Regions from separate parts of the Solibacillus daqui genome, predicted to be linked through region 1. Evidence: riboswitches for the same ligand, from Rfam matches in the RefSeq annotation. Region 1 holds a riboswitch; each other region holds the start of a gene.
What was found. A riboswitch is a leader RNA that binds a small molecule or an ion and turns the genes downstream of it on or off. The one in region 1 is predicted to bind S-adenosylmethionine.
Positions count from the first base shown of each region.

Region 2: it holds a riboswitch for S-adenosylmethionine, as region 1 does, so the genes downstream of both, metK (methionine adenosyltransferase) here and O7776_RS11855 (Na+/H+ antiporter NhaC family protein) in region 1, are expected to answer to the same signal.
Region 3: it holds a riboswitch for S-adenosylmethionine, as region 1 does, so the genes downstream of both, O7776_RS18105 (bifunctional homocysteine S-methyltransferase/methylenetetrahydrofolate reductase) here and O7776_RS11855 (Na+/H+ antiporter NhaC family protein) in region 1, are expected to answer to the same signal.
Region 4: it holds a riboswitch for S-adenosylmethionine, as region 1 does, so the genes downstream of both, O7776_RS15460 (methionine ABC transporter ATP-binding protein) here and O7776_RS11855 (Na+/H+ antiporter NhaC family protein) in region 1, are expected to answer to the same signal.

Region 1 is NZ_CP114887.1:2,439,933-2,445,993, reverse strand. It holds gene O7776_RS11875 (MarR family winged helix-turn-helix transcriptional regulator) at 1-144, shown strand, start outside; gene O7776_RS11870 (MFS transporter) at 155-1,339, shown strand; gene O7776_RS11865 (HIT family protein) at 1,428-1,829, shown strand; gene O7776_RS11860 (2Fe-2S iron-sulfur cluster-binding protein) at 1,905-2,240, opposite strand; gene O7776_RS11855 (Na+/H+ antiporter NhaC family protein) at 2,493-3,776, opposite strand; SAM riboswitch class I at 3,866-3,965, opposite strand; gene O7776_RS11850 (hypothetical protein) at 4,103-4,978, shown strand; gene O7776_RS11845 (GNAT family N-acetyltransferase) at 5,006-5,590, shown strand; gene O7776_RS11840 (Cof-type HAD-IIB family hydrolase) at 5,751-6,061, shown strand, end outside.
Region 2 is NZ_CP114887.1:3,048,795-3,054,855, forward strand. It holds gene O7776_RS14870 (alpha/beta hydrolase) at 1-286, opposite strand, end outside; gene O7776_RS14875 (gamma carbonic anhydrase) at 425-958, shown strand; gene metK (methionine adenosyltransferase) at 1,065-2,261, opposite strand; SAM riboswitch class I at 2,462-2,577, opposite strand; gene pckA (phosphoenolpyruvate carboxykinase (ATP)) at 2,788-4,374, shown strand; gene O7776_RS14890 (alpha/beta hydrolase family protein) at 4,495-5,289, opposite strand; gene O7776_RS14895 (NUDIX hydrolase) at 5,282-5,740, opposite strand; gene O7776_RS14900 (transposase) at 5,807-6,061, opposite strand, start outside.
Region 3 is NZ_CP114887.1:3,704,599-3,710,659, reverse strand. It holds gene O7776_RS18115 (globin-coupled sensor protein) at 1-1,104, shown strand, start outside; gene hemG (protoporphyrinogen oxidase) at 1,253-2,638, shown strand; SAM riboswitch class I at 2,791-2,889, shown strand; gene O7776_RS18105 (bifunctional homocysteine S-methyltransferase/methylenetetrahydrofolate reductase) at 2,995-4,839, shown strand; gene metH (methionine synthase) at 4,832-6,061, shown strand, end outside.
Region 4 is NZ_CP114887.1:3,128,685-3,134,745, forward strand. It holds gene O7776_RS15455 (methionine ABC transporter permease) at 23-691, opposite strand; gene O7776_RS15460 (methionine ABC transporter ATP-binding protein) at 684-1,712, opposite strand; SAM riboswitch class I at 1,854-1,956, opposite strand; gene O7776_RS15465 (thioredoxin family protein) at 2,018-2,320, opposite strand; gene O7776_RS15470 (toprim domain-containing protein) at 2,334-2,654, opposite strand; gene gcvH (glycine cleavage system protein GcvH) at 2,726-3,106, opposite strand; gene O7776_RS15480 (arsenate reductase family protein) at 3,187-3,543, opposite strand; gene O7776_RS15485 (choice-of-anchor I family protein) at 3,942-6,008, shown strand.

The DNA of each region.
Region 1 (6,061 bases):
ATAGGGCGTCAAGTTTATGAAACATTGCAAACTCAAATAACACTATTTGAGCTAGAACTTGTAGAAGGATTCACAGAAGAAGAGTTGGCGATTACACAACGTACTCTCGAAACAGTTCGTGCACGTTTATTACAGAAAGAGTAGGTGATGGAGTTTGAATTCCAAAAAAGAACCATTATGGACGAGAAATTTTATAACAATCGCGATTGTAAACTTCATTATTATTATGATTTTCTACTTGTTAATCGTAACAATCGCACCGTATGCAGTTAAAGAGTTACACGCATCGACTGCACAAGCGGGACTCATTTCGGGGATTTATATTGTTGGTGCACTGATTGGACGATTATTTACTGGGCGTGTTATACAAAAAGTAGGTTCGAAAAAAATATTAATGATTGGCTTAGCGTTATTTGTATGTACACTACTCTTATACTTAATACCTGCTGGGATTTCCGCGCTATTAGTTATTCGTTTAGTAAACGGGATTGCAGTAGGGATTGCATCAACAGCTACAGGAACAATGATTGCGCAAATTTTACCTGAGACTCGAAAAGGTGAGGGTATTGGCTACTATAGTATGAGCTCGACTCTGGCAACAGCAATTGGACCGTTCGTTGGGTTAATGTTAGCGCAACATATTTCATATTTTGTTATATTCCTAATTTGTTGTGCATTGGGTGTTATCGCATTTTTAGCTGCACTAACAACTTCTATTGCGACTGCAAGCAAAAAAACAACAGCTTCAACGACAAAAGGCTTCCATATTGGGGATTTTATTGATTTAAAGGCTCTACCAATAGGTATTTTAATTATGCTATTTGCACTTGGCTATGCAGGGATTTTATCGTTTATTAATTTCTTTGCCGAAGAACGAGATGTTGTCTCAGCTTCGAGCTTATTTTTCTTTGTATATGCTGTAGCGCTCCTATTAACACGTCCATTTACAGGGCGTTTAATGGATGCAAAAGGGGCAAACATTATTATGTATCCAGGCATTGTGTTGTTTGCTGTCGGCTTACTTCTATTAAGTACCGCGCATTCATCATTTACATTGTTACTAGCAGGTGCAATTATTGGGATAGGTTACGGGAACGTTGCCTCTACATTCCAAGCGCTTGCAATTAAAGTGACATCTCCAGAAAATATGGGGTTAGCTACGTCAACATACTTCATTGGGCTTGATGTCGGGCTAGGTTTTGGTCCGTATTTGTTAGGATATTTAGAGCCGATCATTGGCTATGGTTCAATGTATTTCGGTTTAGGAATTTTCATTTTTGCTTTTTTAATTTTGTATTATATATTGCATGGTCGAAAAGATCATTTATATGTAGGGTAAATGATTTCGGTGTATGGAAGGGGAACTTTTCATATGCCGTTTTTAGTATGTTAAAATATAGGGGATTTTACTAATTGGAGGGGATCTAATGGACTGTGTGTTTTGTGAAGGAATAGAAGATCATCACGTGATACTTGAAACAGAAAACTATAAAGTGGTTTTTGATATTGATCCGATTCAAATAGGTCATTTGCTAATTATTTCAAAAGCACATTTCGAAACGATTTTAGAATTAAGTGAGGAGCTATTAGTTGAATTACTGGTAATTCAAAAACAACTGATTGCATTACTAGAAAAAGAATTTCATGTAGATGGGGTTAGTGTCATTCAAAATAACGGTAAAATCATGGATGAGGGCACTCATTTTCATGTGCACATTGTTCCACGATATCATGACGACCACTTTTGGGCTAACCAACAAGTTGTTGAACAGCCACTTTCGATTAATGAGTTAAAAAAGCAGTTAAAGCTATTGACACAAACAATTTAAATGAAAAGATACACGTGTTGAATAACCAAAATAGATAATCAACACGTGTGTAAGTAAAATTTGAAAAAACATTAATTAGTCTGCAGGCCTTGGACCAGCATCTTTGCCAGTGTTTTCTACAGTCATTATTGGGCGAATTGTAATATCTTTACTTACTGTTATTTGACAAGACAATCGCAAACAATCATCATATAAGAACTCGTCAACGGCTTTATTCGCAAAGGCTTTCTTTTCTTTTTGGGATACATCTAAGTAATCACCCGCCAAAATTTCTACTCGGCAAGTAGTGCAACGAGCATTCCCACCACATAGGTGAAGAATATTAACACCGTTATCTTCCAGTGCTAATACTAATTTTTTCCCTATTTCCACCTCAAATGTACCCTCATTAATGACACTTACGTAAGGCATTAGATATGACACTCCTCATAAAAATAGTATATTAAAAATATGCTTCCTTTTACTTATTCTCTAATTTGCCCTACTTAACACATAAATTGAACAATTAAATTTGTAGTGGAATCGTTAAAAGAGGATATTTGCAAAATCATAAAGGCATTAAAAAAAATTGTAGATATAATGGGCAGTGGGAATTATTAAATTTTTTGGAGATTTCGAAAAAAAAATCCACAAACAAGTTTTCACTCGTTTACGGACTTTACATTAAATCTGCTTTTTTGTCTTCGGATATCCAATTAAAATCGCAATCACGCCACATACTCCAACTAAAATAGAGTAATACGAGTATTGCATAATTAAAATAGGGGAAATGCCTGCAACACTAGCGGCAACTAAAAACTGTGCGCCGTATGGGATAATGCCCTGAACGACACAAGAGAAAATATCGATAATACTTGCAGATTTGCGCGGTTCAATCTGATACTGCTCCGCAATATTTTTTGCTAATGGGCCAGCAATCATAATAGCAATCGTATTATTCGCTGTTGAAAGGTCTGTTAAACTTACAAGACCCGCTATCGCAAATTGAGCTTCTTTTTTCGATTTGATTTTTCGTGTCACAATATGGACGATAAAATCAATCCCACCGTTATGTCGAATGACTTCAACCATCCCACCAATTAATATTGCTAAAAATGCCATTTCAAACATGGCACTCATACCAGTTCCAATCGCTTGTACGAATGACATAATGGAATAGCTCCCATCGATTAGACCAATTATTCCAGCTAAAATAATTCCACTAGCTAACACTGTGAATACATTAAAACCAATTAATGCAAATAAAATGACGAAGATATATGGCACTATTTTATACAATTCAAAGGTCGTATATTCCACTTCCGCCGATGCATTTAATGTAAATATTGCTAAAATAACACATGTAATAATCGCTGCAGGTAAAACGATGAAAAAGTTCACCTTAAATTTGTCCTTCATTTCCGCACCTTGCGAACGAACTGAGGCGATCGTCGTATCGGAAATGAACGATAAGTTATCCCCAAACATTGCACCACCAATAACTGTAGCCATTAAAAGTGGTATAGAAATATCTGTCTGCTCACCAATACCTAAACCGATCGGAGCTAGAGCCACAATTGTTCCAACAGAGGTACCCATCGCAAGTGATATAAAGCACGCGATAATAAATAAGCCGACGACTAGTAAGTTTTGTGGTAAAACTGATAAAGCAAAGTTCACTGTCGCTTCAATCGCACCCATACCTTTTGCCGTTTCAGAAAACGCACCAGCTAGTAAGAAAATTAATACCATTAGCATAACGTTCGGATTACCTGCACCCTGATTAAAAACATCAATTTTTTTCGATAACGTTTCTTTTCGATTCATTAAAATTGCAACAACACTAGAAATTGTGATGGCAACAATAACGGGGAAGGCATAAAAGTCATCAAGCACAATGCCTGAACCGATAAATAAAATTAAAAACACAACAAAAGGGATTAACGCCCATGGATTTCCTTTTTGCATTGCTACCTCCAATATAGTTCAAATCATATCGAATACATATAAAAAGCCCCTTCTTAAGTAAACAAGAAGAGGTATGAAATCATATACTCATCTTATCTATCAAGAAAAAATTCTTGCAGGATTTGGCATAGAAATTATTCCGCTGCCGAGACTTCAAAGGGCCCGTCCCTCCATCTCTCATGATAAGAAACTATTCATTTTTAATAAATAAGCTTTAGAATATACGAAAAATTACTATAAGTCAATTTGTTAGTTATTTCTCAATAATTGTTTTATTCAGAAATATCGTTTATTATTTGGATTATACTTCCAAGGGGGATAGGTAAATGAAAATAATACCAAGTGCCGAAAATTTAACGGCATGGATTGAAAATTATGTACCAAGAAGAGATCTATTTTTTATTAGCGGTGAACTTTATCATAAACAAATCGATTTTTCACAAGTACTTGTTATGCCGATTGAAGAGTTTTATACACATAGCACATACAGTCAAATTGATTTTACAAATAGCTATGAATACTGGAATATCAAGTATGTAAATTATGTAATCGTAGCAAATTGTCAGTGGATTGAGCAAATCCCGACTGAACAGAAACAAATGCTTTTACAAGCACAAGTGCAATGTGAGCGCGGATTAGTGGTGCCCGTATCCTTTATAGATAATTTAGAAGAAATTCCTAAAGATTATATACATAATAATCAAGTCGTTTTTCAGCGGGCAATGTGGGACACTTTGAGTTGGAAAACGAAAGAACAAATTTTAAAAACAATGGTTTCACAGTGGTGGGATAATGGGGAATGTGAACAAGCTCCTGCATCCTTGCCACAGCATTTAAAGCCTTTTACAAATGTATTTAGTCATCAGCAAGGAGCAAATTGCTTAGCTGCCGTCTTATATGCAATTTCTAATGGCAAACAGCAATGGATAATCCATGAATGGGTACATCAAAAAACGTTTTTAGAAAAATTAGCGTTAAGTCAATATGAAATAGTGGATAGTGAGGAACTGATTACAGGTGATGTTTTGGCTTGGCTTGATGACATAGGAACGATTCAGCATGCCGCTTATTATATTGGCGATAACCTATTTTTTAACAAGCATGGACAAACCATCTTTAATCCGTGGAAGCTACTAGCAACTGATGCTTTAGAAAAAGAATGGGGCTCATTAAAAAAAGTTACTTATAGAAAAATGGTTTGAAAATACACAGAATTGAAAGGAGAACTTATGATAATTCGTAACTATACAGAAAAAGACGAACAAGGGTGGCTTCGTTGCCGTATACTATCATTCTTAAATACGGCTTATTTTGACAATGTGCTCCAACTGAAAGAAACATACAAAAATGCAGCAATTGAGCTAGTCGCCGAAATCGACGGGCAAATCGTTGGGCTAATTGATGTAGAGTATGAAGCCACGCCAAAGACAGTATGCACGCAGCAAGATTCAATTGGAGGGATGATTTGGCATATTGCGGTACACCCTGATTTTCAGCGTCAAGGGATTGGAGAAGCGCTACTACATGCAGTGCAACAACAAGCAATGAAGTTACATATAGAGTATTTCGAAGCATGGACAAGAGACGATCCATGTGTGCAAAATTGGTATGAAAAAAATGACTTTGAAAAAACATCATCCTATTATCACGTGTATTTAGAAGGAAATGAAATGAAAAATTTGATGAACGCATCCGTTGATCAATTATACCCTGTCACAGCTTTTGCGCATTACACAGGGAAGAGTCTAGAGCTGTTTCAACATGTAAAGCGCAAACATGAATGTGTTTGCTATGTGAAAGTGATTAATCAATAATTTGAGAGGAAGATAGTATAAGAATTAATCGAGCGAACTGTTAGCAGTTTTGTGAGTTCGAGTTGCGCCACAAGTTTTTTAGTGGAGAAGATAATGATATACGATGAAATATTAAATTAAAATAGAATAGTAAGTGAATTATTGCTATTGGAGGGTTAATGTGAAGTACAAGATAATATTCTTTGATGTAGATGGAACCATTACAAATTATAAAGATGGGACTATTCCAGAAAGCACAAAAATGGCGATAAGGCAGCTAACAACAAGTGGGATGAAAGTGGTAGCAGCAACAGGTAGACCATTATCAATGTGTGGTGAAATAGCTGAACTAGGAGTAGACACATTTATTACGGCTAATGGAGCTTACGTAACACATCGAGGGACATGCATTCATAAAACAGTTTTACCTAGTGAAACGGTTAATAAATTTACCAAGTTTGCATTTCAAGAACAAAATGCACTTACTTATTA
Region 2 (6,061 bases), 610 kb from region 1:
CAATCGTGGCACCTAAACCATGCCCAACTACAAATAATGGTAAATTATATTCTAATGCTACTTTAAATAATAATTTCGTATATTTATAATATCCTTCGAAATCTTCATCATGATATCTTGCAAATTTCTCTTGCTCCCCATGTCCAGGTAAATCTCCCATTACAACATGAAAGCCCGCACTTCTAAACTTTTCAATTAACCATGCGTACCAGCGATGCTGTTCATAAACACTATGAAGAATGACGATTACTGCTTTCGGTTGCTGTTCTGTTTCCCATTTCCACATGGTCAAACCACTCTTTCATTCAAATTTCTATTTTCTATCATACATTGTGCCTCAAATAAATGCTAATTGAAAATTTCCCTCTATCTGTTACGATAATAACAGCACATACTATTTTATATAAGAATCGAGGAATTGCACATGATTTATCCTTACAAAGACAAATCACCTAACATTCATCCTAGCGCGTTTGTTGCGGATTATGCAACAATAACAGGCGATGTAACAATTGGGGCTGAGTCAACTATTTGGTTCAATACTGTAATTCGCGGTGACGTCAACAAAACCGTAATTGGTGAACGTGTTAGTATCCAAGATTTATCTTGTCTACACCAAAGCCCTGCTTATCCATTAATTGTTGAAGATGAAGTAACAGTAGGTCATCAAGTTACGCTACATAGTTGTACAATAAAAAAACGCGCACTTGTCGGTATGGGTTCCATCATTTTAGATGGGGCTGAAATTGGTGAAGGGGCGTTCATTGGTGCAGGTAGCCTTGTCCCTCCAGGAAAGGTAATTCCACCAAACTGCTTGGCAATGGGGCGTCCAGCAAAAGTTGTACGTGAACTTACAGAAGAAGACCGCGCGGACATGGATCGAATCATCCGCGAATACGTTGAAAAAGGGCAATATTATAAATCTTTACAAAACACTCAAGCAAATAAGAGCGTTTAAAATTATACAGTTCCTTCCTATTGTATTGGTCTAAATTTTTCGAGTACCGAAAAAAGCAAATAGAGCCATTATTAGCATGTTACTAATAATGGCTCCATTTTTAATTTTATAAACCTGCTTTTTCTTTTAACAATTGTGCTTTGTCTGTATTTTCCCAAGGCACATTTAAGTCTGTACGACCAAAGTGACCATAAGCAGCTGTTTGCTTATAAATTGGACGACGTAGGTCTAACATTTTAATGATACCTGCAGGACGTAAGTCGAATAATTCACGTACCCATTCAACCATTTGAGATTCTGCTACTTTACCAGTACCGAATGTATCAATCGCGATTGATACAGGTTGTGCTACCCCGATTGCATACGCTAATTGCACTTCTGCGCGATCTGCTAAACCGGCCGCTACGATATTTTTAGCCACATAACGTGCTGCATAGGCTGCAGAACGGTCTACTTTTGTCGCATCTTTACCAGAGAATGCACCACCACCATGACGTGCATAACCACCATAAGTGTCCACGATAATTTTACGACCTGTTAAACCAGCATCCCCTTTAGGACCACCGATTACGAAACGGCCCGTCGGATTGATGAAGTACTTTGTAGCTTCGTCTAATAATTCTGCCGGAACAACTGATGCAATAACATGTGCCTTCATGTCCGCTTGAATTTGCTCTAATGTTGCTTCTTCATCATGCTGTGTAGAAATTACGATTGTATCGACACGAACAGGTACGTTGTTTTCATCATACTCAATTGTTACTTGTGTTTTACCGTCTGGACGTAAGTATGCAAGCTGACCAGATTTACGCACTTCCGATAATCGACGCGCTAATTTATGCGCTAATGAAATTGGCATAGGCATAAGTTCTGGCGTTTCGTTACATGCATAACCGAACATTAAGCCTTGGTCACCTGCACCGATTGCTTCTAACTCGTCCTCTGACATTGAACCTTCACGTGCTTCTAACGCTTGGTCTACACCTTGTGCAATGTCAGGAGATTGCTCACCTACTGCTACAAGTACTGCTAAGTTTTCGGCATCAAAGCCATATTTACCACGCGTGTAGCCGATCTCTGCTACAGTGTCACGGATAATCCCTTTCATATCTACGTATGTTGATGTTGTAATTTCACCAGATACTAATACTAATCCTGTAGTAACTGTTGTTTCACATGCTACACGTGCATTTGGATCTGCTGCTAAAATTGCATCTAAAATTGCATCTGAAATTTGATCACAAATTTTGTCTGGATGTCCTTCCGTTACACTTTCTGATGTAAACAGTCGACGATTTGCCATGTTTATTTCCTCCTAAAAAACCTTACAAGTATTTTTGACGGTACTCATTACGCCCATGTTCAGCTTCTTTGCTTTATCAACACGAGTTATTCGAAAGGTATTTCAAGGAAACTTCCCTTTATAAATTAAAAAAACCTTCCGCTCTGATCTGCGCAATAGTGCACAGCGAGGAAAGGGTTACGTTCGTTCATTACCTTTCACTCTTATCGTTCAAGGAAAAATCCTTGCATCAGATTGGCACCAACGCATGTCGTGAATGTTCATGCAGGTTGCCGGGTTTCATAGGGCCTGACCCTCCACCAGCTCGGGATAAGAGTATCCGTTCAATTAAACATCTTACGTAAAAAAGCTTTTACTGTCAATTAAATTTGTCTTATTTCATGCAGTTTTTAAACAGATAAAATTTCCTAAAAAAATAATACATAATTAGTATAGATTATTATAATCAATGTGTTATACTATTTTTGAATTAACAAATAACTCCCCTACACAAGGGAATAATATAAAAAAGGATGGTATTTAATAGATGAATTCGGTAGAAATTGCTAACGAGCTGAAAGAACTTTTAAATGGGGAAAACATTCAAACTCAATTATCAGTTCCACAATTAGTTGAAAAAGCTACATCACGTGGAGAAGCAATGTTAACTGTAGAGGGCGCATTACGTGCCGAAACAGGTAAATATACTGGTCGTTCTCCTAAAGATAAATATATTGTTGAAGAAGAATCTTCAAAAAATAAAATCGACTGGGGCAAAGTAAACCGTCCAATCTCAGCAGATGTTTTCGATAATCTTTATGTAAAAGTAATCAAGTACTTAAAAGAGCGCGATGAATTATTCGTATTCAACGGCTATGCAGGTGCAGATAAAGCTTCTCAATTATCTATTAAAGTAATTAATGAATACGCTTGGCATAACCTATTCTGTCATCAATTATTCATCCGTCCTACTGCAGAAGAATTAGCTACTCACATTGCTGACTTCACAATCGTATCTGCTCCAAACTTCAAAGCAGATCCAAAAGTAGATGGAACGGATTCTGAAACATTTATCATTACATCACTTGAAAAGAAAATCATTCTTATCGGTGGTACAGAATATGCTGGAGAAATGAAAAAATCTATCTTCGGTATTATGAACTACTTATTACCAGAACAAGATATTTTCCCAATGCACTGTTCAGCAAACGTTGGTGAAACTGGGGACGTATCATTATTCTTCGGTTTATCAGGTACTGGTAAAACAACTTTATCAGCAGACGCTGACCGTAAATTAATCGGGGATGACGAGCATGGTTGGTCTGACAACGGCGTATTTAATATCGAAGGTGGTTGCTACGCTAAAACAGCAAACCTTTCTCCTGAAAACGAACCAGAAATTTATGCAGCAATCAAATTTGGTTCGGTTTTAGAAAACGTAGTAGTAGATGCACATACACGTGTAAGTGACTACAGCGACCTTTCATTAACTGAAAACACACGTGTAGCGTACCCAATCGACTACATCGAAAATATTGCAGTACCATCAGTGGCAGGACACCCAAATACGATCATCTTTTTAACTGCAGATGCATTTGGCGTATTACCTCCAATCTCTAAATTAACAAAAGAGCAAGCAATGTATCACTTCTTAAGCGGCTTCACTTCGAAGTTAGCAGGTACAGAGCGCGGTGTTACTGAACCAGAGCCAGTATTCTCTACATGCTTCGGCTCACCATTCTTACCATTACCTGCAACAGTTTACGCTGAGCAATTAGGTAAAAAAATCGACGAGCACGGTTCTCAAGTATTCTTAGTAAATACTGGTTGGACTGGTGGCGAATACGGTGTTGGTAGCCGTATGAAGCTTTCTTTCACTCGTACAATGGTACGTGCAGCAATCGAAGGAAAACTAAACAATGTGGAAACAACTCAAGATGCCGTATTCGGATTAAATATCCCAGTTGCTGTTGAAGGTGTTCCAACTGAAGTGTTAAACCCTCGCGATGCATGGTCTGACAAAGCAGCTTACGATAAAAAAGCATCTGAGCTTGCAGACTTATTCAAAAACAACTTCACAAAATTCGTAAACGTAGACGAAGCAATTGTGAAAAAAGGCGGTCCTTTAGCATAATTCGCTAAATCAATACGACATAATGTTTAACTTTGGAGTGCATTTTCAGAGCTCCTCCCTAATTTGGGTAAACATCAAATAAATGTATATCATATTAGAAAAAGGATGTTACGCACAGGTCTAATGCGTAACATCCTTTTTCGATTTCATCCAACCACATAATTTTTGTACGGTTATCCGATTTAATTTAGGTGGGTAATGATGTTTTAAGCCATAAGAAAACCACGTTTCAACTGACTTCCCTTCCCCTTTTAAATACAGCTCGAGCTGATAGGCATGCTCAATATCGACATGTTGGTCTTCTGTACCATGAATAATTAACACAGGTGCATGAATTTGTGCAACATCATATAACGCTGTACGATCCTCATAGTTTTCAGGTACTTTATTTGGTGTACCACCTACGATACGTTTTAAGCCTCTGCGCATATCAACACGCTCCCAATACGTAGCAGTCGCATCTGATACACCCGCCCACGTTACAAGTGATTTTACTTCATCACTTAATATTGCGGTCCATAATGCCATTAAACCTCCGCGTGAAAATCCGAAAACATTCACTTGCTGAACATCAATAAATTGCTTTAGTACCGCAATAGCACTAATCGCATCATAGCGATCGTCACCAGCAAACTCATCCTTCCCTTCACCACCACGATTTCCACGATAATACGGTGCAAAGACAACGAATCCATGTTGGGCAAATTGTGCGATACGCGCAGGGCGTACCATGCCAATCGATTGTAAACCTCCGCGCAAATAAAGAATGGCTTCGTAATTTCCATCCTCTATAGGGCGCGCTAATAGCCCTTTAACGCGAAGTCCCTGCGAGTAGTAAATTACTTCATCTAGACGTATTTGACGGTTAGGTGAAGGATATGGGCGTATTGAAAAGATATTACCATTGTCATTCATGATTTTTCACTTCCTGCAACATCTTTTTCATGCCAGCATCTCGCATATAGAAACTTAAGTTGGGCCGCTGCCAAAGCTCCTCTTCCGTCAACCATAAAATTCCGTCAGTCTCATAATCACCAACAAACGTCTCAATTTCTTTTACCTTTGCTGTAAATACAGCCTTGCAAAATGGAATTTTATCATGTACAACATAGTAAGCAAACCACTTTATATCTTCTACAATAACATTCGTTTCCTCATACACTTCACGAATGGCCGCCTGCATCAATGATTCATCCTCTTCCTGCTTGCCGCCAGGAAATTCTACTCCACGGCTACTATGAATTGTACAAAGCCATTTTCCGTCGTGTTGTACAAGTGCTAGCACATGCTTTGGCTCTACTTCAAATGGTCCTTCATCAAAACGTAAATCTACTTGTAATCCGTTTTCATCAATAAATGTAAACATTCGCTCAACTCCTACTTGTAAGTGTAACGAACGAATAAACATCATTCAATATGAGATATCATCTCTCTAACGAAAATAAGGTAACTGTTCTACAAATCTTTTTGCCTCATCGTCGCCAAATTCATGAATAAGTGCGTATACTTTTTGCAGACGGTAATCAAGCTCATGATTTAAGCGGTCCATATGGTACGGAATAAACGGCATATGCGCTCGAAATGCATTCGATGCTTCTAAGCTTTGCATTTGTGAAAATAGTTTTGAAAACACCCGTGCCTTAATGGGGTCCATTTGCAACACAAATTCATACGACGATCCTGGATG
Region 3 (6,061 bases), 1.3 Mb from region 1:
TTTTACACAAATTTAGGAATGGAACAGAGTTTGGTAGATATTATTAATGACCATAGCTCAGTTGACCGCTTGAAAGTAACGTTACAGCGTCATATATGTGAAATGTTTAGTGGTGTCATCGACTCGGAATATTTGGAAAAGCGAAAAAAAATTGCACGAGTGCATGTTCATATTGGTCTAAAAACGAAATGGTATATCGGTGCGTTCCAAAGTATACTCACTGATTTTATTCGTTTAGTACAGCTGAATATCAAGCAGGAGAGCCAATCCTATCATACGATTACAGCTATTTCAAAAATGTTAAACTTTGAGCAACAAGTTGTTCTTGAGGAATTTGAGTATGTTATTGAAGCGATTAAGGAAAAATTAGAGCAAGAGAAACGTCAAGTTAGCAATGCTATCATAGGGTCATCAGCTAACTTGGCAGCTATTTCAGAACAAACAAATGCTTCTTTCCAACTGTTGACTGAACAATCAGAAGTGATGGTTGATTATGTGAAAAAAGCCATCGATTATTCAGAAAAGACAACGGAGCAAGCGCATCAAGGGAAAGTTCAAATCCAACAGCAAGCGGTAAGTATGAATGCGATTCAACATTCAGTGGCGATGATTTCGGAGGAAATGGACAAGCTAACGGAAATTTCAAAAGAAATGGAATCCACAATGGGCATCGTTACAAATATAGCAAACCAAACTAATTTACTTGCATTAAATGCGGCGATTGAAGCGGCGCGTGCTGGAGAAGCGGGTAAAGGCTTTGGTGTAGTATCTGGAGAGGTGCGTAAGCTTTCAGAGCAAACAAAAGAATCGGCAATTAATGTAGAAGCATTATTACAAAATACAAATATTCGTACAACTAAGCTTCAAAAATCTCTGGAAGAAATTAAGTTAGCGGTAATTGTTGGTGAAGAAAGTATGCACAATACAGAAATACAATTTAATGCAATTGTGGAATCAATGGATGCGACAAAAACGCAAAATAATTTAGTAGAACATGAAGTAAAAAAAATTGGTGATGTTATTTTAGAACTAGGTAGTGCCTTTGATGAAGTAACTTACGCAGCGGATGCGTTAGCAAATGTCTCGCAATCATTAGAAAAGTAAAAATTAGCGCATGTTAAAGCAACTCTTTAATATGCGTTTTTTTTATTGATTTATATACAAATTTGTAATATCCGTCAGTCCAATTTTTCACTAAAAGAGCTTATACTTAAATAAGAACAAGAGCGCGAATTAATAGGAGAGAATGAATATGAAAACAGTAGTAGTGGTAGGTGGCGGAATCACAGGCTTAACGACGTTGCATTATTTGAAAAAACAGCTTGCTGAAAATAATGTAAGAGCGCGTTTAGTATTAGTTGAAAAAAATCCGTATTTAGGTGGGAAAATACATTCGGAGCACAAAGGTGGCTTCATTATGGAAACGGGGGCTGATTCTATTGTGGCACGTCACCCTGGAGTATTAGAACTTGTTCAAGAACTTGATTTTGAACATGAACTTGTGTACAACGAAACCGGAATTTCATACATTCATACGAATAACGAGCTACACGCGATTCCTGCCGGTTCGACATTTGGCATTCCCATGAGTGTGGAGTCATTAATGGCAAGTACGCTCATTTCAGAAGAAGGAAAGCAACGGTCGCTTGAGGATTTACAGTTGCCGAATACCAATTTCACAAAAGAAAGCTCAATAGGTGAATTTTTAGAGTACTTTTTAGGTGAAGAAATAGTGCACAATCAAATTGCCCCTGTATTAGCTGGTGTTTATTCGGGAGACTTATATCAACTTAGCTTGAATTCAACATTGCCATACTTAGTCGATTACAAAAACAAATATGGTTCGATTATTAAAGGCTTTGAAGCAAATAAAGAGCAATTTGACAAAGCTGCAAATAAAAAATTTATTTCTTTTAAATCAGGCTTATCGGCAATAATTGATCGTTTAGAGCAAACACTGACAGAAGTAGAATTCAAGAAAAACACAGCAATTCAAGCAATCCATAAGCGCGGTGAACAATATGATGTAGTGCTAGCTAACGAAACAATTGTAGCTGATTTCGTTGTTCTAGCAACGCCAAATGAAACGGTTCGAGCGGTTTTACAAGACGCTGTGATTAACCAACAACTTGAAAAATTCACGAATGCTTCTGCACTAACGATGTATGTAGGCTTTGATGTTGCAGATAGCGTACTCCCGGCAGATGGCACCGGTTTTATCGTTTCGCATCATTCCGATTTAATATGTAATGCTTCAACATGGACAAGTCGTAAATGGAAGCACACATCGGCACAAGGAAATTTACTTGTTCGTCTCTTTTATAAGAACATTAACCCGCGCTACGAAGAATTAGCGGTGATGACAGATGAAGAGCTGACACAAGTTGCGCTAGAGGACATTAAGCTAAGTCTTGGTATTGAAGCCGAGCCGACAGTTGTGAATGTGACAAAATGGATCGACAAAATGCCACGTTATGATTTAGCGCATAACGAAGCACTCAGTGTTGTTGTAAAAGAATTAGCGCTTCGTTATCCAAATGTGTTACTAGCAGGATGCTCGTATTTTGGTGTGGGCATTGGCGCATGTATCCAAAACGGTAAAAAAACAGCCGAACAAATTAGTGCGCAGATTGTATAAATAATCACAGCCTATTAAAAAGTGATTATAAACCCGATTCTTTACAAAGAAAACGTTTGCAATGTAGGAAGTTATACTTTATTTGCATAAAGGGTTGACGTTCGTGTGTGATAACGGTATGATTCACTTAATTATCTGAAAAATTCATAAAATTCTTATCAAGAGAAGTAGAGGGAACTGGCCCGATGAAGCTTCAGCAACCAACAAAAGTCAGGTGCTAAATCCAGATGGCAAATGCCAGAAGATGAGAAGGGAACTAAGTTCGTCATGATTGAAGCCTTCTTTTTTATTTAAAAAAGAAGGCTTTTTTGTATCACTAAAATACTGAAAATACTGTGAATAATGGAGTGAAAGCAATGGGTTTACTTGAAGATTTAAAAATAAAGGTGCTAACAGCAGACGGTGCGATTGGCACATTATTATATTCATATGGATTAGATTATTGTCATGAGGAAATGAATATTGCACGTCCTGAAATTATTGAAAAAATTCATAGTGAATATATCGCGGCTGGCGCAGACATTATTCAAACAAATACGTATGGTGCCAATGCTATTAAACTAGCACGTTACGGCTATGATGGGCGTGTTAAAGAATTTAATGAAGCTGCACTAGCAATTGCCAAGCGCGCGGCAGCACCAGGAGGACAGTATGTGCTTGCAACAATTGGTGGAATTCGAGGGATTCGTAAAAGCGATGCTACCTTGGAAGAAATTTTAACAACATTTAAAGAACAGGCTGAGGTGCTATTAGCTGGTGAACCAGATGGCTTTTTACTAGAAACGTATTATGACTTTGAAGAATTATCGCTTTGTGTACATGCATTGCGCGAGCTAACAGACCTTCCGATTATTGCGCAAGTAACAATGCAAGAAGCGGGCGTATTGCAGAATGGTATGTCATTCAATGAGGCGCTACATGATTTAGAAAGATTAGGTGCAGATATTGTTGGAAGCAACTGTCGTCTTGGTCCATTCCATACAATTCAAGCATTTGAGCAAGTAAGCCTACCAAAGAATGCTTATTTATCCGCTTATCCGAATGCTTCACTTTTAGATGTAGAAGATGGGCGTGTTGTCTATGAATCGGAAACGGATTATTTTGCGCGTGCCGCTGAAGAATTAGTGAATCAAGGTGTGCGTTTAATTGGCGGTTGCTGTGGAACAACACCAAAGCATATTGCGGCTGCGAAAAAACGTTTAGCGAATTTAAGTCCGATTGAAGAAAAGGCCGAAACAAAGGGGCGTACAGAATTTGTCCGTGTAGCAGAGCCTCGCAAGCATGAACCACTACATGAAAAAGCAAAGCGAGAGCGTTCAGTAATTGTAGAGTTAGACACGCCACGTCATTTAGAAATCGAAGGCTTTGTTGAAGGTGCAAAAAAGCTATCGGAGGCAGGCGCAGATGTTGTAATGATGGCCGATAATTCGCTCGCATCACCACGAATTAGTAATATTGCGATGGCAGCGATTTTAAAGGAACACGGTGTCCGTTCATTACCACATTTAACATGTCGTGACCGTAACTTAATTGGTCTCCAGTCACATTTAATGGGACTCGATGCGTTAGAGTTACATGACATTTTAGTTGTAACAGGTGACCCAACAAAGGTAGGGGATTTCCCAGGGGCAACAAGTGTGTACGATGTGTCGTCAATGGAGCTCATTTCACTGATTAAGCAACTAAATGAAGGTGGATCATTTACCGGGAAATCTTTACGAAAACAAGCGAATTTTTCTGTAGCAGCGGCATTTAATCCAAATGTTCGTGTGTTAGACCGTGCAGTTCAGCGCTTAGAGAAAAAAATTGAGCATGGTGCAGATTATTTCATTTCGCAGCCGGTCTATACAAAAGAAAAAATTATCGAAATCTATGAGGCAACAAAGCATTTAGAAACGCCGATTTATATTGGGATTATGCCCCTGACATCATCCCGAAGTGCCGAATTTTTACATCATGAAGTACCGGGTATTAAGCTGTCTGACGAAGTATTAGCACGTATGGCGGCATGTGGTAACGATAAAGAATCAGCAACAAAAGAGGGCCTAGCAATTGCAAAAGAGCTACTTGAAACAGCGTGTCAGTATTTCAATGGGATTTATTTAATTACTCCGTTTTTACGTTATGATATGACGTTGGAGTTAATGGAGCATGTAAAACAGTATGACGCGAAACATAAAGGAGAAAAATCACATGTCTAAACATCCAATTCATGAGCAATTACAAAATAGAATAATAATCATCGATGGTGCCATGGGGACGATGCTACAGGCTGAAAACTTAACATATGAAGATTTCGGTGGCGAGGAATTAGATGGCTGTAACGAAAACTTAGTCATCACACGTCCAGATGTATTGAAAAAGGTACACCTTGCTTATTTAGAAGCTGGGGCAGATATTATTTGTACGAATACATTTGGTGGTACACCGCTTGTACTAAACGAATATGATTTAGGACACAAAGCCGTTGAAATTAATACACGCGCCGTGGAACTTGCATTAGAGGCAGCGCGTGAATTTTCGACACCGGAATGGCCGCGTTTTGTTGCAGGTGCAATCGGACCAACAACAAAAACGCTATCAGTAACAGGCGGTATTACATTTGATGAACTGGAAGAAAACTTCTATGTACAAGCAAAAACACTAATTGAAGCAGGTTCAGATTTATTACTACTTGAAACATCACAAGATATGTTAAACGTAAAGGCTGGAACAATTGCTATTCATCGTGCGTTTACCGAATTAGGGAAAGAGCTTCCGGTTATGATTTCGGGAACAATTGAGCCGATGGGAACAACATTGGCCGGTCAATCTATTGAAGCATTTTATATTTCAATTGAACATATTAAGCCGCTATCAGTGGGCTTAAACTGTGCGACAGGTCCAGAATTTATGACGGATCATATTCGTTCATTAGCCGAGCTTTCAAATGGCTATATTAGCTGTTATCCGAATGCTGGACTTCCAGATGAAGAAGGCTGCTACCACGAAACACCAGATTCTTTATCGAAAAAGCTACAAGGCTTTGCGGAAAAAGGCTGGTTAAATATTGTAGGGGGCTGCTGTGGGACAACACCGGCACATATTGCCGCAATTCGAGAGGCGGTAGCGAATTATGCACCACGTAAGCCACAAGAGTCGACACATGGTCATGTCGTTTCAGGCATTGAGCCACTGCAATACGATGAATCGATGCGTCCATTATTTATCGGCGAACGCACAAACGTAATTGGTTCACGCAAATTTAAAAACTTAATTATTGATGGTAAATTTGAAGAAGCGGCTGAAATTGCCCGTGCACAAGTGAAAAATGGTGCGCATGTTATTGATATTTGTTTAGCCAACCCAGACCGCGATGAAGTAGAGGATATGAAAAACTTCATGCATGAAGTTGTGAAAAAAGTAAAAGTACCGCTCGTAATT
Region 4 (6,061 bases), 690 kb from region 1:
ATTACGGCGTAATTGCCACTAACTATCGTTTATCAATTTTTGTTGTAATGCTATCACCAATAATTTGAATAATAAATACAATGATTAAAATAATAATGGTCGCCATAAATGTAACGTCTGTACGATTACGAGAGAAACCATCAAGGAAGGCTAAGTTTCCAAGACCACCTGCACCGATAATACCAGCCATCGCTGTATACCCTACAAGTGCTACCGCTGTTACTGTAATCCCAGAAATAAGCGCCGGTAAGCTTTCTGGAATTAATACTTTCCAAATGATTGTTGACGTTTTCGCACCCATTGAACGAGCCGCTTCGATAACACCTTTATCAATTTCACGTAGCGCAATTAATACCATGCGCGCATAAAACGGTGCGGCCCCAATAATTAAAGCCGGTAATGCTGCATTAGCACCACGAATTGTTCCAAGTAAAAACTTCGTGAAAGGAATTAATAAAATGATTAGCACGATAAACGGTATCGAACGGAAAATATTAACGATAGATCCCGTTAAAAAGTGGACGATTTTATTAGCCCATAGTTGATTGTCGCTTGTTAAAAATAAAACAATCCCGATTAAAATACCCAATACGAATGTCACTGCCGTTGCGACTGTTGTCATATACAATGTTTCGTATGTGGCTTCGAGCATTTTGTCCCAATTCACATTTGGAAATAATTGATTAATCATGCTCAATCACCTCCATTTGTATTTCATGCTGTTTTAAAAATTGGAGTGCCTTTTGTATTTGCTGCTTGTCGCCATCAATGTGGACAAACAATGTACCAAGTGAACCGCCCGTTGTCGTTGAAATTTTGCCATGCACAATATTAATGACAACATCGAATTGCTTAATAATTTGGGAGATGACCGGTTGCTCTGTTGTAGCTCCAGCAAATGTCAATTTCACAATTTTTCCTGATGGATAGTTCGTTAAAATTTGCTCTAGCGATGCTTGTGTTTCTTGCGTTTCACCAGCAGCCTTCGATACGAAGTTTTTCGTAATCGGTGCTTGAGGAAGTTGGAACACTTGTAATACATCCCCTTGTTCTACAACTTTACCAGCTTCCATAACTGCGACACGGTTACAAATTTTACGGATAACGTGCATTTCGTGCGTAATCAGAACAATTGTTAGCCCGATTTGTTTGTTAATGTCTAGCAGTAATTGTAAAATCGAATCCGTTGTTTCTGGGTCTAGTGCAGAAGTTGCTTCATCACAAAGTAATACTTCTGGATTGTTTGCTAATGCGCGGGCAATGCCGACACGCTGCTTTTGACCACCCGATAATTGTGACGGATACGCTTTACCGCGCCCCTTTAAACCAACTAGTTCGATTAATTCCTCTACGCGCTGTGCACGCTTGGCATTCGGTACACCTGCAATTTCAAGTGGGAACGCAATGTTTTCCTCAACCGTACGTGACCAAAGTAAATTAAAGTGTTGGAAAATCATGCTGATCTTTTGGCGAGCTGAACGTAACTCATTACCTGACGCTTTCGCAATATCTTGTCCATTGACAATAACCGAGCCAGTTGTTGGCTTTTCTAAACCGTTTAATAAGCGAATCATCGTACTTTTACCGGCCCCACTATATCCAATAATTCCGAAAATTTCACCTTTATTAATCGACAAGTTTACATCATTGACGGCGGTTAGATCGCCGTTTTTTGTTTTATAAACTTTCGTTATGTTTTGTATATCAATCATCGCTTGAACTCCTTTAACTTGAAATAACCTGTTCGTTATGTTCAATAATCGCTTTTTTACTTATTCGCCTCTTAGAACAAACAAAAAACCTTTCTACCACGACAAGTAGAAAGGTTTCGCAAATTTATACGTTGAACCGTTCTCTCATCTTTCAAAGATAATCTTTGTGTGACTTGGCACCTTTGCAATAATTGCTGGTTGCCGGGCTTCATAGGGCACTTCCCTCCACCTCTCTTTATAAGAGTAACGCTATTAAGTTTGTTTTGTATGAATGTTACTTTATCATGCTAATAATTGTTCGTCAATTACTTTTTTAATATTTCATACAAAAATGGTACGGATTGAAAAGCATAAATTTTTTCCTGTAATTGTCCATTATTAGAAACAAGTAAGCAAGGAACACTTTCAATTTTCAGATCTTGTGCGAGGTTCTCTAAATAATTGATATTTGCCATTCCAATCGGTAAATCTGGTAGTAATTCCTCAATTACATTTAAAATTCTTTTGGCCACATCACATGTCCCACACATAGGGGTATAGATAAAAAGTGCACTTTTTTCATGTTGTTGTACACTTTGCTCCCATTGGCTTCTTGTCCATTGTTCCATCGTAATGTCATTCCTATCTTACTAAAAATTTTGCCTGTTGTAATAAATCGCGTAATATAACGGTTGGTGTTTTTTCAACTTCATTATACTGTTGCGGAATAATAAATTGTTGCGCTTCTGGATACACCCGATTCATGAGCTTTCGTAATTTTTCTCCATTTTTATCTGCGTCAAAAAATGTCACAATATCATCTTGCTCGTAAGCTTCTAATAAATCAATTAAATCGACTTCACTGATTGTGCCATTCGTACAAAGAATTGTCACATTCTCTGCTAAAATTGGCTCGATTCTCAACTTATCTGCACGTCCTTCTACTATGATACATTTTCCCATGAAAGCACCTCCCATAGTTTAATAACCAAAAAACGCCAAAACCTAAACATACTAGGTTTCGACGTTAAATATTATTGCTCGATTAATTCAGCGTATGCATCTGCATCCATTAATTCTTCAACTTCAGCTTCATTAGAAAGCTCAACTGTAATCATCCAAGCTGTACCGTATGGAGATTCGTTAACGAATTCTGGGTTATCTGATAATTCTTCATTTACTGCAACAACTGTACCTGACACTGGTGCGTAAAGTTCAGAAACTGTTTTTACTGATTCCACACTACCGAATGGTTGATCTTTAGCAATTTCGTCTCCTACTTCTGGTAGCTCAACGAATACGATGTCGCCTAATTCAGATTGTGCGAAGTCTGTAATACCGATTGTTGCTTTGTTTCCTTCAACTTTAATCCACTCGTGCTCTTTTGTATAACTTAATTCTTTTGGTGTGCTCATGAGAAAACCTCCAAGTAATATGTAGTATATTCAAGTTCATTTTGCCATATTTCGTTCGGAAATTCAATGATATTCAACGGTTATTTCCAAGTTTCCAAGAAGTCAGACTCCTTAAATCCTAATGTTAATTTTTTTCCATCTGTTACGAGTGGACGTTTAATTAACATGCCATCTGATGCTAATAGTGCTAATTGCTCGTCTTCAGACATTGTTGGTAATTTGTCTTTCAACTCTAACTCACGGTACTTCATGCCTGATGTGTTAAAAAATTTCTTTAAGGGAAGACCACTTGCTTCATAATATGCCTTTAACTGTTCTTTAGAAGGCGTTTGTTCAACGATGTGAATATTTTCATAGGCAATACCGTTTTCATCTAACCATTTTTGTGCTTTTTTACAGGTTGTACATTTTGGATAGTTAATAAATTGAATTGTCATTTTTCCGCTCCCTTAGTATAGTTCAATTTTTTCTATTGTAATCGAAATATAATAACAAATCGAGCGAAATCCGATTAATAGTAAGATTACTTTTATTCGAACTTGAAGCAAACCTACTCCTTAAAAATGGATTTTAGTCATTAAATGTGGTTGGTTTTTCTAATAAGCTTCTGTATAACTTTGGTGAGCTATCGCATGTCTGCGATAAAGCCATGTGATACGTTTAAGTGCTTAAAAGGCTATGCCAGTAAACACGAAGATAAAACAGAATTTTCTAAAAATGTAAAATGAGTCATTTTTTGAATCATACTTTAGTTTTTACAAAAATTTGAAAACAATTAACATTCTATTAACTATCCAACCTTAAACTAGACAAAACTAGAAAAGGCGGTAGGAAAATGAGTAAATACTTTACATCAAAAACAATGTTCGCTTTAGCGTTGGCTGGAACATTGATTGCGGCACCGAGCTTAACAACGGAAGCAGCTGTACAAAATTATCAATTATCAGTCGATGCTCATTATGATTCAGGCGTTCAAAATCCTGATGGTGGGACGACTGAAATTATTGCCTATAACAAACACAATCATTCGATGTATTTAATTAACGGTGATACAAAATTAGTAGAAAAAATCTCTCTGAATTATTCTTCAGCAAATGCAATGAACTTAGTACCCGATTTTTCTGTAGACATTGCTGAATTAATTAAAACTATCGATCCTGATTTCGTTTACGGGGGGCTACCGAGTATTGCCATTTCCCCTAATGAAAACGTTGTAGTTGCTGCAGTCCAATCCGATGATTATACAAAAGATGGTTATGCCGTATTTTTAACTGGTGAAGGAGAGCTATTAAGTATCGTAAAAATAGGGGTACAACCTGATAACATTACATTCTCACCAGATGGAAAAAAAGTATTAACTGCTAACGAAGGGGAACCTCGTAACGGTTATGGAAAAGGAATTGAAGACCCACAAGGTACCGTATCTGTAATTGATGTATCAAATGGTTTTACGGGTTTGACAACTAAAAATATTACATTTGAAGCATTTGATCGTGCTGAAAAACGTGCCGAGTTAGTAAAAGACCAAGTAATTATAAAGAAAGATGCCAAACCATCTGAAGATTTAGAGCCTGAATATGTAGTCGTAAGTGAAGATAGCAAATATGCTTACGTTTCACTCCAAGAAAACAATGCCATCGCAAAAATAGACTTAACAACAAACGAAGTAATTTCAGTAAATGGGTTAGGATTTAAAGACCATCAAGAAAAAGGAAATGAATTGGATCTACTTAAAAATAAGGACGTAAAACTTCAGAATGAGAATGTCTTTGGCATTTATATGCCAGATGGGATTTCAACGTATAGCGCGAACGGTAAAAATTATATTGTCACTGCGAATGAGGGAGACAGTCGTGAATGGGGAGAAGAAGACACACCTTCATTCCATTTAAATGAAAACGAAAAAGAAGTAGATGGCAACGAAATCGTATATTATGATACGACGCAATATGACGGCTTTGATGATGGAAAAGACTATATTTTTGGTGGACGCTCTTTCTCAATCATTGATGCCGATACAATGGAAATCGTATTTGATAGCGGAAGTGATTTTGAAAAAATAACGGCCGAGCTTTACCCTAAATACTTCAATACGACGAATGATGAAGTAAAGATTGATAACCGTAGCGGTAAAAAAGGGCCTGAGCCTGAAGATGTTAAAGTTGGTAAAATCGGTGACGAAGTATTCGCATTCATTGGTTTAGAGCGTATCGGTGGGATTATGATGTACAACATTACAGATCCAACAAAGGTTAAATTTGTCGACTATATGAATACGCGTGACTTTAGCGAAGCTATAAAAGGTGACGTTTCTCCAGAGGGATTAGCATTTGTGACGAGTGAAAAACCTCAATTATTAGTTGGGCATGAGGTTAGCGGAACTGTAACAGTGTTAGATATCCTGGCAAAAGATAAAAATCTAAAATTCAACGACATTGAAAATCATATTGCAAAAAATGAAATTATCGAAGTAACACAAGCCGGATTATTAACTGGGGTTAACGAAACGACATTCGCACCTAACAAACCATTCACAAAAACTCAAGCTGCAACTGTATTAAATCGATTAGCTGGAAATACAAATACGAATGGGATTGAATGGGCAATTGAAAACAATTTAATTCCAGGTGTAACGGATCAAATATTTGCTTCAAACAAAGAAATTACTCGAGAAGAATTTGCCTATGCAGTTTATAACTATCTTGTTTTATCTGGTGAAACATTCGAGGAGGTAACAGCAGAAAAATATAATGACGATGCCAAGCTTAGCACAGAGGCAAAACAAGCAATCTATGCACTTCAATCAAAGGGAATCATGATTGGCTCAGATAAAAACTTCAATCCAAACAAAACTTTAACTCGTGCACAAGCCGCAATCGTCTTCAGCCGAATGTTAAACTAATCGATTTTTTATCACTTTCGTAAAGTAGAAAAATAGCCTTCCATTTGAATTTT